3 regions of the Acidovorax sp. LjRoot74 genome follow, and region 3 is predicted to be linked to each of the others. Evidence: predicted binding sites of a transcription regulator. Region 3 holds the regulator's gene; each other region holds the start of a gene.
The links. The regulator FNR, encoded in region 3, switches genes on or off when oxygen is low (the NO sensors DNR and NnrR bind a similar motif). The targets are predictions, from matches to a motif close to TTGATNNNNATCAA.
Positions count from the first base shown of each region.

Region 1: a site for FNR is predicted at 1,767-1,780, ahead of ACSQ3O_RS01715 (hemerythrin domain-containing protein). Genes of this name have one in related genera too.
Region 2: a site for FNR is predicted at 1,876-1,889, ahead of clpB (ATP-dependent chaperone ClpB). Genes of this name have one in related genera too.

Region 1 covers NZ_CAXUTI020000001.1:366,754-371,857, forward strand. The annotation lists gene ACSQ3O_RS01700 (DUF1800 domain-containing protein) at 1-356, opposite strand, end outside; gene ACSQ3O_RS01705 (CsbD family protein) at 773-991, shown strand; gene ACSQ3O_RS01710 (hypothetical protein) at 1,106-1,693, shown strand; gene ACSQ3O_RS01715 (hemerythrin domain-containing protein) at 1,867-2,400, shown strand; gene ACSQ3O_RS01720 (sensor domain-containing diguanylate cyclase) at 2,599-3,645, shown strand; gene ACSQ3O_RS01725 (hypothetical protein) at 3,786-4,079, opposite strand; gene creD (cell envelope integrity protein CreD) at 4,136-5,104, opposite strand, start outside.
Region 2 covers NZ_CAXUTI020000001.1:1,647,356-1,652,459, reverse strand. The annotation lists gene clpB (ATP-dependent chaperone ClpB) at 1-1,788, opposite strand, end outside; gene ACSQ3O_RS07595 (molybdenum cofactor biosynthesis protein MoaE) at 2,007-2,486, opposite strand; gene ACSQ3O_RS07590 (hypothetical protein) at 2,525-2,755, opposite strand; gene ACSQ3O_RS07585 (hypothetical protein) at 2,825-3,079, shown strand; gene ACSQ3O_RS07580 (hypothetical protein) at 3,089-3,433, shown strand; gene dapA (4-hydroxy-tetrahydrodipicolinate synthase) at 3,731-4,651, shown strand; gene moaD (molybdopterin converting factor subunit 1) at 4,638-4,889, opposite strand; gene ACSQ3O_RS07565 (molybdopterin molybdotransferase MoeA) at 4,886-5,104, opposite strand, start outside.
Region 3 covers NZ_CAXUTI020000001.1:3,792,677-3,797,780, forward strand. The annotation lists gene ACSQ3O_RS18005 (HD-GYP domain-containing protein) at 1-90, opposite strand, end outside; gene ACSQ3O_RS18010 (sulfite exporter TauE/SafE family protein) at 350-1,105, opposite strand; gene hemN (oxygen-independent coproporphyrinogen III oxidase) at 1,111-2,493, opposite strand; gene fnr (fumarate/nitrate reduction transcriptional regulator Fnr) at 2,687-3,409, shown strand; gene ACSQ3O_RS18025 (hypothetical protein) at 3,521-3,814, opposite strand; gene ACSQ3O_RS18030 (FixH family protein) at 3,893-4,168, opposite strand; gene ccoG (cytochrome c oxidase accessory protein CcoG) at 4,238-5,104, opposite strand, start outside.

The DNA.
Region 1 (5,104 bases), 3.4 Mb from region 3:
GAGAACTGCGCCTGCAGAAGGAAGCGGGCTGCTTCTTGGTCGGTGGCGGCGGCGGGGGATGCGGAGTTGCCGGGCCCTGGTGCGGGTGTTGGGGCTGGCGCAGGGGTCGGTGCCGGGCTGGGCGCTGAGGTCCCGGGCGCAGGTGCGGGGCTGGGGGACGGAGTGCCAGGGGTGTCGCCCGTGCTATCTCCACTGCCCCCACCGCAGGCGGCCAGTGCAGCCGTGGCGGTGAACAGTGCCGTCAATACGGGCGCGTGCCCTCGGCCCGCGACGGTGGGTTGCACCTGGGGGGCTGATGCGCCTTCTGCGTCCTCTGCAACCAGGGTGGCCAGAGGTTCCTCGTATGTGTTTTTCATGGTGATCGTGGTGAAACGCGCGCTGTCCAAATGGCGCAACCTCCACTTAATCACAGGGCAGACAGCGGCCGGGAACACAAGTGTTACGAAGAGAAACGGTTCCTTGGGCGTATGCGGAAGCCCAGGGCGCGGAGTGATGGGCAATTGCAACACTTTGTGGCCTGGCGAGGCCCCGGCAGGGCGTTCGGCCCTTTGTCAGCCCTTTGCCAGCCCTTTGCCAGCCCTTGCAGCACGCGGCACTGCGCCCGGGTCGTCGGCCCTGTCCTTCAGCCCCGTAGGCCGACGCCCACGCGCACCGCTTGGCATGGACTACGGGCCTCCGACGCATTCGTTTTTACAGTGAACCCATCGCCCCACGCAATGTTTCCACGCATTCCGGGTGGATGGCCAGGGCGAAGTTTTTGAAGGATGCAACCATGAATGAAGACACCATCAAGGGCAATTGGAAGCAGTTCAAGGGCAAGATGATCGAGCAGTGGGGCAAGCTCACCAACGACGATTTGGACGTCATCGATGGCAAGCGCGAGCAGTTCCTGGGCAAGCTGCAGGAACGCCAGGGGCTGGCCCGTGAAGCGGCCGAAAAGCAGCTCAAGGAATGGCAGGAACGCCATCCGGGCTTCCACTTCAACGATTGATGGGCCGGGGCTGCACACCCCGTGCTGTGCTGCCCGCCCATCGCAGCAGCAGGCAGGCCCTGCTGCCCGCCTCCCCCCCTTTTTTTGCACCACCCTGATGCAGAGGAGAACTCCATGCAATTCCAATCCGCACGCACGCTGATTGCCGCCGTGGCCGCCGGTCTGGTGGCCACATCTGCCTTTGCCATGACCCCGGCCGAACACAAGGCCGCCAAGGACAGCATTGAAGCCGCCTACAAGGCCGACAAGCAAAAATGCGATGCCTTGAGCGCCAACGCCAAGGACATCTGCCAGAAGGAAGCCAAGGGCAAGGACAAAGTGGCCAAGGCCGAGCTGGACGCCCAGTACAAGCCCAGCCCCAGAAACACCCAGAAAGTCGCCGAAGCCCGCGCTGACGCTGCCTACGAAGTCGCCAAGGAAAAGTGCGACGACCTCAAGGGCAATGAAAAGGATGTCTGCGAAAAAGATGCCAAGGCCGCCCATGTGAAGGCCAAGGAAGACGCCAAGGTGGCCGCTGTGCAGGCCAAGCCAGCGGACAACCCGGCAGAGAAGGCCGCCGCCGTGGCTGAAGCCCGCAAGGAAGCCAACGCAGAAAAGAACGACGCCAACTACCAGGCGGCCAAGGAGCGCTGCGATGCGCTGTCTGGCAATGCCAAGTCGGCCTGTGTGGATGACATCAAGCGCATGTACGGCAAGAGCTGATCGCGGTCCCCGCACAATTTCTCGCACAAGCCCCGCCCTGGCGGGGCTTTTTAACGTGTGCAGGCGGGATTGCCTGACTTGCATCAATACAGGGTGGCAGGGCGGGTTCTAAGCTGGGCTTTCCCATTTTTACCCCCGTTGTTTTTTGCCGGATGGCAGAGGGATAGACACCCATGGCCCAACTCGAATGGTCGGACGCGCTGAACCTGGATCTGCCCTTGATGGACGACACCCACCGGGAGTTCGTCGATCTGCTGGCCGCCGTGGAGCAGGCCGAGGACGCGCAATTGCAACTGGCGTGGCAGGCGCTGGTGGAGCACACCGACCAGCACTTCGGCCAGGAAGACGCCTGGATGGCCTCCACCCGGTTTGCCTCGGGCAATTGCCACAGCATGCAGCACCGCGTGGTGTTGCAGGTGATGCGTGAGGGCGCAGCCCGTGCCGCACAGGGCGACCTGAAGGTGCTGCGCGTGATGGCCAGCGAGCTGGCCTTGTGGTTCCCCCAGCATGCGCAGAGCATGGATGCCGCTTTGGCGTTGCACCTGCGCCGCGTGGGTTTCGACCCTGCCACCGGCGTGGTGCATGCACCGCAGGCGCTGCCCGGTGAACTGATCCAGGGCTGTGGCGGTGCCACCTGCTCCGACGCGGGCGAGGCGCCCGCAGGGGGCCGCGAAGACGCCCCCAACCGGCAAACCGCTGCGGCCTGAAGACCGGGAGAGCAGGCCACAGGGCTGTAGCTACTGCCGCACCAGGAAACTCAGCCCTTACGCACCACCCCGTCGGCCCGCCCCGGCGCGGCATGCCGTGTGCGGCCGCAAGCGTGCTTCTACCCGTGCGCGGGCGTCACTTGTGTGGCATGCTGCCTTTCTTCAAGGCAAGTGTGGGCGGCATGGCCGCTTTGCTCCATGGCCGCAACCTCCTCCCCCGAAGCACCGGTCGATGACACCGAGCGCCTGCTGGCCCTGCATCGCTACGGAATTCTCGACACCCCCATGGAGCCAGCCTACGACGAGCTGGCCGACATCGCAGGCCATGTGTGTGATGCGCCCGTGGCCCTGGTGAGTTTTGTGGACCGCGACCGCCAGTGGTTCAAGTCCGCGCAGGGGCTGCCTGAGCGGGAGACTCCGCTGGACCAATCGGTGTGCCGCTACGCCATCCGGCAGCCGGGTGTGTTCATCGTGCCCGACCTGGCCCAGGATGTGCGGTTTGCGCACTACGGCATCGTCACCCAGAAACACCCGCTGCGTTTTTACGCTGGCGCCCCGCTGGTCACCCCCGACGGCTACGCCCTGGGCACCCTCTGTGTGCTGGACCACCGCCCGCGCCAGCTCTCGCAGCGTGTGCAGGACCTGCTCAGTGCCCTGGCGCGCCAGGTGGTCCGGCTGCTGGAGCTGCAACGTGCCAACGACCGCCAGGGCCAGATGCTGACCGAGCTGGACGCCGCGCGCCAGCAGATGGCGGTGTTGGCCCACACCGACGTGCTGACCGGGCTGGCCAACCGCCGGTCCTTCACCGACCGCCTGCGGCAGGAGCTGGCCCTGCTGCAGCGGGGTCGTGAGCCCACCTGCCTGCTGATGATGGACCTGGACCACTTCAAGCGCATCAATGACGTGCATGGCCACCATGTGGGGGACCAGGCGCTGCAGCTGTTTGCCTCCTTGTGCCGCGATGTGTTCCGCGCGGCCGACGTACTGGGTCGCTGGGGAGGGGAAGAGTTCATGGCCCTGCTGCCTGCCACCGGGGTGGAGCAGGCCCAGGCCGTGGCGCAGCGTGTGCACGCCGCGCTGGCCCAGCAGCCCCTGCCCGGGATCGAACCGCCGCATCGGTTGTCCGTCAGCATGGGGTTGACGCTGTTGGACCCGCTGCGCCCGCTCGACGTGACCCTGCGCCTGCTCGATTCCGCGCTGTACACCGCCAAGCGCGAAGGTCGCAGCCGCACGGTGGTGGTCTAGCAAAGTTCTGATGCTCTGCTTTTGATAGCTGGTGGTGCAATATGGGTGCGCGCAAAGGCCGTATTTCTTTGTGTTTTTGGCTTTGAAGATGTGAAAAAACCCGGCATGCCTATGCGGGCATGCCGGGTTTGGCCACCGGCTCAGTACCGGGGGCTGCGCGGCAGCAGCAGCGCCGCCATGCGCCAGGTCAGATCACGCAGCGCACGGCGCAAGGCGGGCGATGGCGCTGTTGCAACACCGGCCACGCCGGTCGCCTCGCAGGGGCTGAAGGCCGCCTCCAGCACCTGCTGCTTGGCGCTGAGCAGCGCCACCCGGTCCCGGGCGCGCAGCGCGTTCATCAACTGGTCGCGGTGGCGCTGCACACGTGCGGCTTCGGCCGCCGTCAGTGTCTGCGTGCAGGGGGCTGTGCCCCCCGGGCTGTGGACCAGATGCAAGGCCCAGGGGCCGGCAGCCGGCGGCAGACCAGGTGGGGGGCATGTGGGTCCGGGTGTCATGCAGCCTCCGTGCGCGGGGCCATAGGACGGGCCGTTGCGGTGGGCGCGGCAGGCGTGGGCGGCACCGACGGCGTGGACGGAGGCTTGGGAGGCATAGGGCGGCCCGGTGTGCCGCCGCCTTGCGACAGCCCGTACCAGTTCACCTTGCGCGTCAGCACCATCACCGCCGCCAGCACCAGGAAGAGTGCAATCGCCCCCACCACCAGCGCCGTCTGCTCCAGCTGCAGCAGCACGTACAGCAGGCCATACAGCAGCGCAATGCCCGCCCCCAGCGGTACCCCGCGCGTGAGCCCGCCCAGCATGTGGCTGGCGTAATAGGCCAGCAGCAGCACACACGCACTGGCGGCCACCGCGTACGAGATGCCAAACGGCAGGTGCTCCGACAGGCTCACCAGCAGCAAGAAGAAGCTGCACAGCGCGCTGCCCACCAGCAGGTACTGCACCGGGTGCACGCGCAGCTTCTTCATCAGCTCGAACAGGCCCACGGCCACGAAGGTGAGGGCGATGAACAGCACGCCGTACTTGGTGGCGCGGTCCGACAGGGAATAGGGGTTCACCGGGTCGATGAAGGCCACGCTGAAGCTGTCGGCGCAGTCGCCCGGCGTGGCCCCGCTGTGTGCATAGTCGCTGCCCTCATCTGCGCCCAGGCAGATGCGCTTGCCGCTGGCAATGTCGGCCTGCGCCGTGGTGGCCAGCGACGACAGGCGCCACTGGGCCGAGAAGCCGGTCTTCTTGACCTCGCGCTCCGACGGCAGAAAGCGCCCGGCAAACGACGGGTGGGGCCAGCTGCTGGTCATCAGCACCTCGGTGTTGCCGCCCAGTGGCACGATGGCTAGGCGCTCGGTGCCCACCAGTTCCAGGTCCAAGGTGGCCGTGAGGCCGTCGGCCTTGCCGCGCACGGATTCGGGCAGCATCGCATGCAGGCCCCGGCTGTAGGTGGGGTGGAAGGTGCCGGGCTTGAGGGC
Region 2 (5,104 bases), 2.1 Mb from region 3:
GGACAGGCCCGAGCGCGAGCGGCGGATGGCGTTGGCCACGGCGGCAATCGCTTCTTGCTGGCCCACCACGCGCTCGTGCAGCTTGTCTTCCATCTGCAAGAGCTTGTCCTTCTCGCCCTGCATCATCTTGGACACGGGGATGCCGGTGGCACGGCTCACCACCTCGGCGATTTCTTCGGCACCCACCTGGGTGCGCAGCAGGCGGCGCGCGGCAGGGGCACCGTCCTTGCCAGCCTCTTGCGCCTGGGCTTCCTTGAGCTGCTTTTCCAGCTCAGGCAGCTTGCCGTACTGCAGCTCGGCCACCTTGTTGAAGTCGCCCTTGCGGGTGAACTCTTCGATCTGGAACTTGAGCTTGTCGATGGCCTCGCGCACATGGGCACTGCCCTGCGCCTGGGCTTTTTCGGACTGCCAGATCTCGTCGTAGTCGGCGATCTCCTTTTGCAGCTTGGCGATCTCTTCCTCGATCAGCGCAAAGCGCTTTTGCGAAGACTCATCCTTCTCGCGGCGCACGGCCTCGCGCTCGATCTGCAGCTGGATCAGGCGGCGGTCCAGGCGGTCCATGACCTCGGGCTTGGAGTCCATCTCGATCTTGATCTTGGACGCCGCCTCGTCGATCAGGTCGATCGCCTTGTCCGGCAGGAAGCGATCCGTGATGTAGCGATTGCTCAGCTCGGCCGCTGCGACGATTGCCGGGTCGGTAATGTCCACGCCGTGGTGCACCTCGTACTTCTCCTGCAGACCGCGCAGGATGGCGATGGTGGCCTCGACGCTCGGCTCGCCCACCAAGATCTTCTGGAAGCGCCGCTCCAGCGCGGCGTCCTTCTCGATGTACTTGCGGTATTCGTCCAGCGTGGTGGCGCCCACGCAGTGCAGCTCGCCACGCGCCAGGGCCGGCTTGAGCATGTTGCCCGCGTCCATCGCGCCTTCGCCCTTGCCCGCGCCCACCATGGTGTGCAGCTCGTCGATGAAGACGATGGTCTGGCCCTCGTCCTTGGCCAGCTCGTTGAGCACGGCTTTGAGGCGCTCCTCAAACTCGCCGCGGAACTTGGCGCCTGCCAGCAACGCTGCCATGTCCAGGCTCAGCACGCGCTTGCCCTTGAGGGACTCCGGCACCTCGCCCGCAACGATGCGCTGGGCCAGGCCTTCGACGATGGCGGTCTTGCCCACGCCGGGTTCGCCGATGAGCACGGGGTTGTTCTTGGTGCGACGCTGCAGCACCTGGATGGCGCGGCGGATCTCGTCGTCACGGCCGATCACGGGGTCGAGCTTGCCCAGGCGCGCGCGCTCGGTCAGGTCCAGGCAGTATTTGGCGAGCGCGCCGCGCTGGCCTTCGGCCTCGGCACTGTCCACCTTCTGGCCGCCGCGCACGGCGTCGATCGCGGCCTCCAGGCTCTTGCGGGTCAGGCCATTGTCCTTCGCAATCTTGGCGGCATCGCCCTTGCTGTCGATCACGGCCAGCAAAAACAGCTCGCTGGCAATGAAGGGGTCGCCGCGTTTGATGGCCTCCTTCTCGGTGGCCTGCAGCACGCGGCCCAGCTCGGGCCCGCCCTGCACCTGGTCGTTGCCCTGCACCTGGGGCAGGCGCTTGACGGCCGCCTCGGCCGCAGCCAGCAGGCCGGACACATTGGCGCCCGCGCGCTGCAGCAGCGCCTTGGGGCCGTCATCCTGCTGCAGCATGGCCAGCAGCACATGCACGGGTTCGATGTAGGCGTTGTCATGGCCCAGCGCAATGCTCTGCGCATCGCTCAGGGCTTCCTGGAACTTGGTGGTGAATTTGTCGAGACGCATGGGTGAATGTCCTCCGAATTGCAGAACACTTGAGGCGCGGCCTGCCTGATTTCAAGACAGTTCCCTGGCCCACCCCATGGCCCCTTGTTGACCTGCGTCAGTGATTTACCCCATCACACAAGCATCAGTTACTATAATTTTTATAGCTATAAACGCTTTACCAGAGCGCGGAGACGGCCAATTTTTTCCAATTTCCAGCGCCCAAAGCGCACAACGCATCAGGCCGCGTTGCCCAGCGTGATACCCCAGCGCGCCAGCGCCGCGTCGTCGCTCACCCGCGCATCCACCCAGCGGGCGCCCTGGGCGGTTTCTTCCTTCTTCCAGAAGGGCGCCTGGGTCTTGAGGTAGTCCATCAAGAACTCGCAGGCCTGAAAGCTCTGGCCCCGGTGGGCGCTGGTCACGGCCACCAGAACGATCTGGTCGAGCGGCTGCAGCAGCCCCACGCGGTGGATGACGCGGGCGCCAAAGATGTCGAAGCGGCGAAAGGCTTCGTCCACCATGGCCTCGATGGATTTTTCGGTCATGCCCGGGTAGTGCTCTAGCTCCATGGACGCCACCTGGTCCCCTTCATTGCGGTCGCGCACCGTGCCCACAAAGCTACACACCGCGCCCACGCCCTTGTTCTCGCGGCGCAGGGCCGCCACTTCGGCGGACAGGTCGAAATCTTCAGTCTGGATGGAAACGCGGGGCAGGCTCATGGCGGCAGGGCTTTCAGGCTGGGGGGCATGCGGCGCGCTCATGGCGAGCGGTGCAGCCGGGGGGCCGAGAGCAGGGCATGCTCTTCTTCCACCACCTTGTTCAGCTGGGCTAGCGCGGGGGTGGGCGGCAGCTTCGCCAGCAGGGTCTGCAGACGTGTCACGTCGGACACCGAAGGCGCCACCTTGATCTGTGCGATGGCCGCAGGCAGGTTGCCGCCCTGGATCAGGGCCAGGACCTTGGCAGGCCATTCGCTTTTGTTTCGTGCCATAGAGGGGTAAAAGGGTTTTTCTGTACGATTCGCCCGCACTGTACCCGCACCGCAGCCCCTTTTTCCACCATGGCCACGCAAACCATCACCACCGAGCTGTACAAGCTCTACCCCTCGCCCCGCAATACGCACAAGGAGGTGTTCGAGCACCAGGTGTTCGTGCCCTACCCCTACGCCATCATCGACCTGGAGGTGATGGAGCTGGCAGGCAAGACCACGCTGTTTGCCGCCTGCCGACTGTCGGACATGAAGATGGGCCAGCTCGTGAGCTTTGCGCTGGCGGCGGACCAGGCCAAGTTCGAGCGCCTGTTCACCCCCGACTGAAGGGCGCCCATGGACGACAACGACAACCAGATCCATGTGCCGCCCTCGTTCATGGCGGTGTACAGCGATACACGCCAACGCCTGTCCGAAAAACCTGCCGTGGTGCGCACCCGCTATGAGCTGTGCGAAGACCTCACGGGCCACCTGGTGGAGCATGCGCAGACGCTCTACCACGTGCAGGCCCCGTCAGAGGCCGAGATCCTGCTGCGCATTCACGCCGGGCTGTGCACGGCCGAATCGGGCGTGTCAGTGGCCGAGGCCACCTGGATCACCACCCGCCTGGCCGAGCTGCTGAACTGGCCCTGCCCCGAACTGATCCCCGAGCAACCCGCTGCGGCCCCTGCACAACCCTAGAGCCGCGCCGTGGCGGCTTTCAGACAAGCTTTTCACAACGGCCTCGCTATACTGCGCCCCATGCCCACGCACACCCTTCTCGCCATGACGACCGCACCCGCGGGCGCATTGCAGTGCGTGGTCAAAGCCAAAAAACCAGAGCTCATCTGACCGGAGCTGTGGTTCCGTCCGGATGAGCGACGGAACCACCTGGTAGAGAAATCCCCTTCTTTCTTTTCTCTTTTCCCTCCCCGGCATTCCGCGCGCATTCCTTCCGGACGGTTCTTCCCCTGGTCGAACCCTGAAAGGATGTTTTGCATGTCTGCCACCGCTACCAATCCAACCACTGCCACCAAGCCCTCCCCGCAGCCGCTGTTCAGCGGGCTCTGGATCGCCTTGGTCACGCCCTTCAAGGACGGGGCCGTGGACCACCTGGCGCTCGCTGCCCTCACCACCCGGCTGCGTGCCCAGGGGGTAGCAGGCTTTGTCGCCTGCGGCTCCACGGGCGAAGCCGCCGCACTCGACAAGGCCGAGCAGCTGCAGGTGCTGGAAACAGTGCTCACGGCCGCCCAGGGCCTGCCCGTGGTGATGGGCGTGTCGGGCTACCACCAGGGCCAGGTGCTGGAGCAGGTGCAGGCCCTGGCACGCTATCCGGCGGCGGGCCTGCTGGTGTCGGCCCCGCACTACATCCGCCCCTCGCAGGAGGGCCTGCTGCACTGGTTCCGCACCCTGGCCGACGCCAGCGCCGCGCCCCTGCTGATCTACGACATTCCCTACCGCACAGGGGCCACGCTCAGCACCGAAACGCTGCTGGCGCTGGCCGCACATCCGCGCATTACGGCCATCAAGGACTGCGGCGGCAACCCTGCCAAGACACAGGCCCTGATCGCCGATGGCCGCCTGCAGGTGCTGACGGGCGAAGACGCGCAGATCTTCCATACCCTGGCCCTGGGCGGTGCGGGCGCGATCTCGGCCAGCGCGCACTGGCAGACACCCCGCTTTGTGGAGCTGATGGAGTTGCTGCGCGCAGGCCACCTGGGCGAAGCCCGCCGCGTGTGGCAGGCCTTGCTGCCCTGGATCGAGGTCTGCTTTGCCGAGCCCAACCCGGCGCCGCTGAAGGCCGTTCTGGCCCATGCGGGCGAGCTGTGCAATGAACTGCGGGCGCCGATGATGGGCGCATCGGAAGCTCTGAACCTGCGCCTTCAGGCCCTGGCCTCTGCCGGACTCAGCCCCCGGTAACGGGCGGGAAAAACGCCACCTCGGCCCCTTCGGCCAGGGGGGCGGATTCATCGCTCAGGGTCTGGTTGAGTGCCATGCGCACGGCCCGGCCCCGCGCGAGGCTGCTGGCATGGTCACCGCCGCGCGCAATGAGTTCGTCGCGCAGTGCGCCCAGCGTGGCGGCGGCCGTCTCCACCCCCTCCTGCCCGGTGCCAATGGCCTCGCGGATGGAGGCGAAATAGCGGACAGATATCTTCATGACAGGAGTTCCGAGAAGGCGATGTACTGCACGGTATCGCCCGCAGCAATGGTCTGGCCCGCCGGGTTGTCCACCACCCCGTCGCCCCAGGCGGCCGAGGTGAGCACGCCCGAACTCTGGTTGTTGAACAGGTCCAGCCCGCCTGCGGCGTTGTGGCGCACGCGCAGAAATTCGCGGCGCTTGTCGGCCTTGGGCCACACAAAATCAGCGCGGGC
Region 3 (5,104 bases):
CGGAAAAGGATGATGCATCCAGCCCACATCGAGCTGGATGTACATGCCGACCCGCAGTTGGCTGATGTCGATGAGGATGGAGGAGTTCACTTCAGGCGCACGCGAAACATGGAGACATCAATGCCACCAATAGTTACGCAGATTATCACCAGTTACGGAGGCTTGTCTAAGGAGCAGAACCCCATCGCTGCGATACGGCAACACTTGGTAGGCATGTGCCCCCAAAGTGCGCAGAACATGGCAGTTGCGCCCGAAAACAAGGCCAGCCAGGTGTAGTGTCGGCCCGCTCACTACCCTGGGGTCACCCCCTCCCAACCGCCTTCTTACAGCTGTCCGCCAACGGCAAGCATCAGCGACACCAAAGTGAAGGCTTGTAGATCAGGTCCATCCAGAGCGCCCAGGCTGCAACGGCACAGAGCAAGCCCCCCGCAATCCGGGTGCCCCATTCGGCGCGGGCCAGATTCAGGCGGCGCCGGAGGCGGCTCCATGCCCACGGGCCGCCGACAAGCCAGACACCGCTGCCCACGCCAAAAAGCGCCATGCACAGCGCCCCTTCCAGGGGCCCGCCGCTCAACGCGGCCACCAGCAGCGCCGAATAAAGCAACCCGCAAGGCATCAATGCCCAGAGCACACCCGCCACCAGCACACCGCCCGGCGCACTCACCCACGGTCGTACACGCCCCCAGACGGCTCGCCCGGCCTGTTCCACCCAGGCGGGCTGGCGCGACTGCACCATCATCATCAAGCCCCAGGCCATGACGGCCACATGCATCAGGGTCCACGCAGGGCGCAAGGCCGTGGTCTGCTGCGTGAGCCAGGCCAGGCTGTCCATGGCCAGAGCAGCCAGCGCCCCTGCAGCCGCGTACCCCACCAAACGCCCCCCATGAAATGCGACACCACGCAGGGCCACACCACCACGCGGCGCCCAGTGCACGGCCTGCCCTACTGCAGCCTCTCGCTGCGTGCCGCCCCGTCCACCCGCTGCGGCGGCATGCTCCGCTCCCTGCCCGACCAGTGCGCCACAGGGTGCGGCGCACATGGCCAAGCAATGGGACCCGCCTGCGAGCCCCATGAGCAAAGCCGTCCAGGCGACCGTTGCAAGCATAGGACTCAGATGATGCGCGAAAACCGGGCGCGGTTGCGGTCTGCCTGCAGATAGCGGTCGAACACCATGGCAATGCCGCGCACAAAGAACCACCCCATGGCAGTCACCTCAATCCCTTCAGGCCCTACCCGCACCAACCCCTGCTCCGCCATGTCTTCGAGCTGGGCGATTTCGGCTGCAAAGTACTGCCGCACGTCGATCAACCAGGCCTGCTCCATGGATTCATAGAGCAACTCACCCTGGCACATCAGGGCCATGATGGCGGCGCGCCGCACAAGGTCGTCGCGCGTCAGCGCCAGTCCGCGCACCACCGGCAGGCGCCCCTGGTCGAGAAAGTCGTAGTACTCATCCAGCGTCTTGGAATTCTGGCTGTAGGTGGCGCCCACCCGGCCAATGGCAGACACGCCCAGGCCGATCAGGTCACAGTCGGGCTGTGTACTGTAGCCCTGGAAGTTGCGGTGCAAGCGCCCTTGCCGCTTGGCCACGGCCAGGGCATCTGAGGGCAGTGCAAAGTGGTCCATGCCCACATAGACATACCCCGCCTCCATGAATGCATCCAGCGAACGCGAGAGCATGGACAGCTTGCTCGACGCGGTAGGCAGCTCGGCCGACACAATGCGACGCTGGGGCTTGAAACGCTCGGGCAGGTGCGCGTAGGCATACAGCGCGATGCGGTCGGGACGAAGCTGTGCCACCTGCGCCAAGGTGCGGTCAAACGACTCGGGCGTCTGGCGTGGAAGGCCGTAGATCAGGTCCACATTCACCGAATCAAAACCCAGCGAACGAGCAGACTCCACCAGCGCAAACACCTGCTCGGCGGGCTGGATGCGGTGCACGGCCTTTTGCACTTCCGCGTCGAAATCCTGCACACCAAAACTCAGACGGTTGAACCCCAGCTCAGCCAGCAAGGCCAGCCGATCGGCATTGACGGTACGTGGATCCACCTCGATGGAATATTCGCCGCCCGGCGCGAGCGTGAAGCTGCGCTTGAGCATGGCCATGAGTTCGCGCAGACCTGCATCAGACAGGAACGTGGGCGTGCCGCCCCCCAGGTGCAACTGGCTCACGACCTGCCCCACGCCGCAATGGGCGGTGTGCAGATCAATCTCGCGGCTCAGGTAGCGCAGATAAACCTCTGCGCGATCGTGGTGCTTGGTGATGATCTTGTTGCAGGCGCAGTAGTAGCACAACGATTCGCAGAACGGAATGTGCACATACAGGGACAGGGGCAGGGCCTTGGCCACCGAGCCCGTCCGGCGTTGCTCCAACGCGAGGATGTAGTCCTCCTGCCCAAACGCCTCGACAAAACGATCAGCTGTCGGATAGGAGGTATAGCGGGGTCCCGGCACGTCGAAACGGCGCAGGAGATCGGGCGAAACAGCAGTCATGGGGGAATATCCTTGCGTACACCCTGACTGTGCCGTACCCTTAGGAACATGTCCTTGACCTGCATCAAGTGAACAATCAGGCCGACCAGCGACAATTTGATGCATGTCAGTCGCTCAGATGCCCCCGAAGGCCTTCCCAGCTTTTCGCATCGGGCACGATATGCTCGACGCTCCACCCCTAGCTCATGTGCCTATGAACCCGCTCACCATCAAAGTCGCCTGCTCCAACTGCAACCTGCGCGAGCTGTGCATGCCCGTGGGCCTGAACGAAGAGCAACTGCAGCGCATCGACGAGGTTGTTGCCGTTCGCCGCAAGGTCAAGCGCGGTGGCACGCTATTCCGCAACGGCGAATCCTTCACCTCACTCTACGCCATCCGCACCGGCTTTTTCAAGACCTGCGTGGCCACAGAAGACGGCCGCGATCAGGTCACGGGTTTCCAGATGGCGGGCGAAATCATCGGCCTTGACGGCATCGTGAACGACCACCACACCTGCGACGCAGTGGCCTTGGAGGATGCAGAGGTCTGCGTCATGCCCTTCGACCGCATCGAAGAACTGTCTCGTGAGGTCACGGCCCTGCAGCACCATGTGCACAAGATCATGAGCCGCGAGATCGTGCGCGAACACGGCGTGATGCTGCTCTTGGGCAGCATGCGCGCCGAAGAGCGCCTCGCCGCCTTCTTGCTGAACCTGGTGCAGCGCCTGCATGCGCGGGGCTTCTCGCAGTCCGAACTGGTGCTGCGCATGACCCGCGAAGAAATCGGCAGCTACCTGGGCCTGAAACTCGAAACCGTGAGCCGCACCTTCTCCAAGTTTGTGGAAGAAGGCATTGTGGAAGTCAAACAGCGCCATGTCCGCATCCTGGACACGGACGCCCTCAAGCGCATCGTGAATAGCCAGCAGGCCTGCCACTGACTTTGTAAGAGCCCTCGCCGGGCGATCAACTGCTGCCTGCCACATTTGGTGCCGATTTCAGTGCAAAGCAAACCGGCTGCCTAGCAGCCAGCACCGTACCCCACACCGCACTCAAGAGCAGGACGATGTCTTGCGGCAGTCATCCGGCCGCTCGCCCTCTGGCACCGGGCAACGGTTCAGCTCAAAAGGTGACATGGCCAGCAGCGTAGTCAGCGCACTGCTGGCCATGGTGACAACCCAGAACGCAAAAAAAGCCAGGGTATAGACCCCTTGCCGTGACAGCGCCAGCGGCTGGCCGAACCAGTGCAGGTCCTGCGGGTCCACCATCGCAAAAACAAGCATCTCCAGCACACCCGCCATCAAGAAGGCGGGCCATGCAATCCACATCAGGCGTTGCGTCCACATATCGTTCCTGTCTCCCGGGGTGGCTCATTGGTAGCAAGGTGGCACCCTATCCTTGGGCTGCCATGGCCTCGCACAGTTTCAACGTGGCTGGTCCTGCACCGGTGTGGCGGCATGATTGCGGCCCTTCATGGCCGGTGCCAGGCTCTTCTCGGGGGCTTCCAGCGTCTGGTTGATCTCGATTCCCTTGCGGTAATAGTCTTCCGCCACCACAGGGTCTGGCCGAGACACTGCCAGCCAAAGGGTCACAAAACCCGCGACGATCACGATGGCCGGGCCGGCAATCACCAGCCAGACATGGCCAAATTTCCACCAGGGGGCTGCTTCAGCCTGGGCAATGGCTGGGTTTGAAGACATGGCGACTTACTCCTTCACATTCATCTCGATCAACACAAGGCCAGGTCGGGCCTTGCACCGGGGCGCCACTCAGCGTGGCACCAGGAACACAGATTTTTCAGACACATGGGCAGCAGCGCCCACCGCCTGCACATCAAACTGCACGGCATGGGAACCCGGGCTTGCAGAACCATACGGTATCTGCAAGCGCACCGCCACCCAGCGCGACTCGGCCGCACCGATGTCCACTTCGGCGTCGGAGGACACCTCCAGGCCTTCCAGCCCCCGCGCACTGATGCGATAGCGTTGTTCGCCCTCCGTCGCGTTCATGATCTGCAGACGGTAGATGTTCTCCAGCTTGCCCCCAGCCACGATGCGCGACAGCGCTGCGCGGTCCCGCACCACATCGACCTTGAGCGGGGTCCGCACGACCAGGCTGGCCAGCATGGCCACACACAAGGCCAGCAGCACGGCGCTGTAGATCAGCACACGGGGCCGCAGCACACGCCGCAACATCTGCGACTGGGTCCACCGCTGGGCCACACCGTTCTGGGTGGAATAGCGGATCAGCCCCCGGGGATACTGCATCTTGTCCATGACCGTGTTGCACGCATCCACGCACAGGCCACAGCCAATACATTCGTACTGCAGACCCTTGCGGATGTCGATGCCCACCGGGCAGACCTGCACACACAACGAGCAGTCAATACAGTCGCCCAGCCCCTGCGCCTTGTAGTCGATGTTCTTCTTGCGCGGGCCGCGCTGCTCGCCGCGTTCGGGGTCGTAGGTCACGATCAGCGTGTCCTTGTCGAACATCGCACTCTGGAACCGCGCATACGGGCACATGTACTTGCAGACCTGCTCGCGCATGTAGCCGGCATTGCCGTAGGTGGCAAAGCCATAAAACAGCACCCAGAAAATCTGCCAGCCGCCCTGCAGTGCCAGCAACTCGCTGCC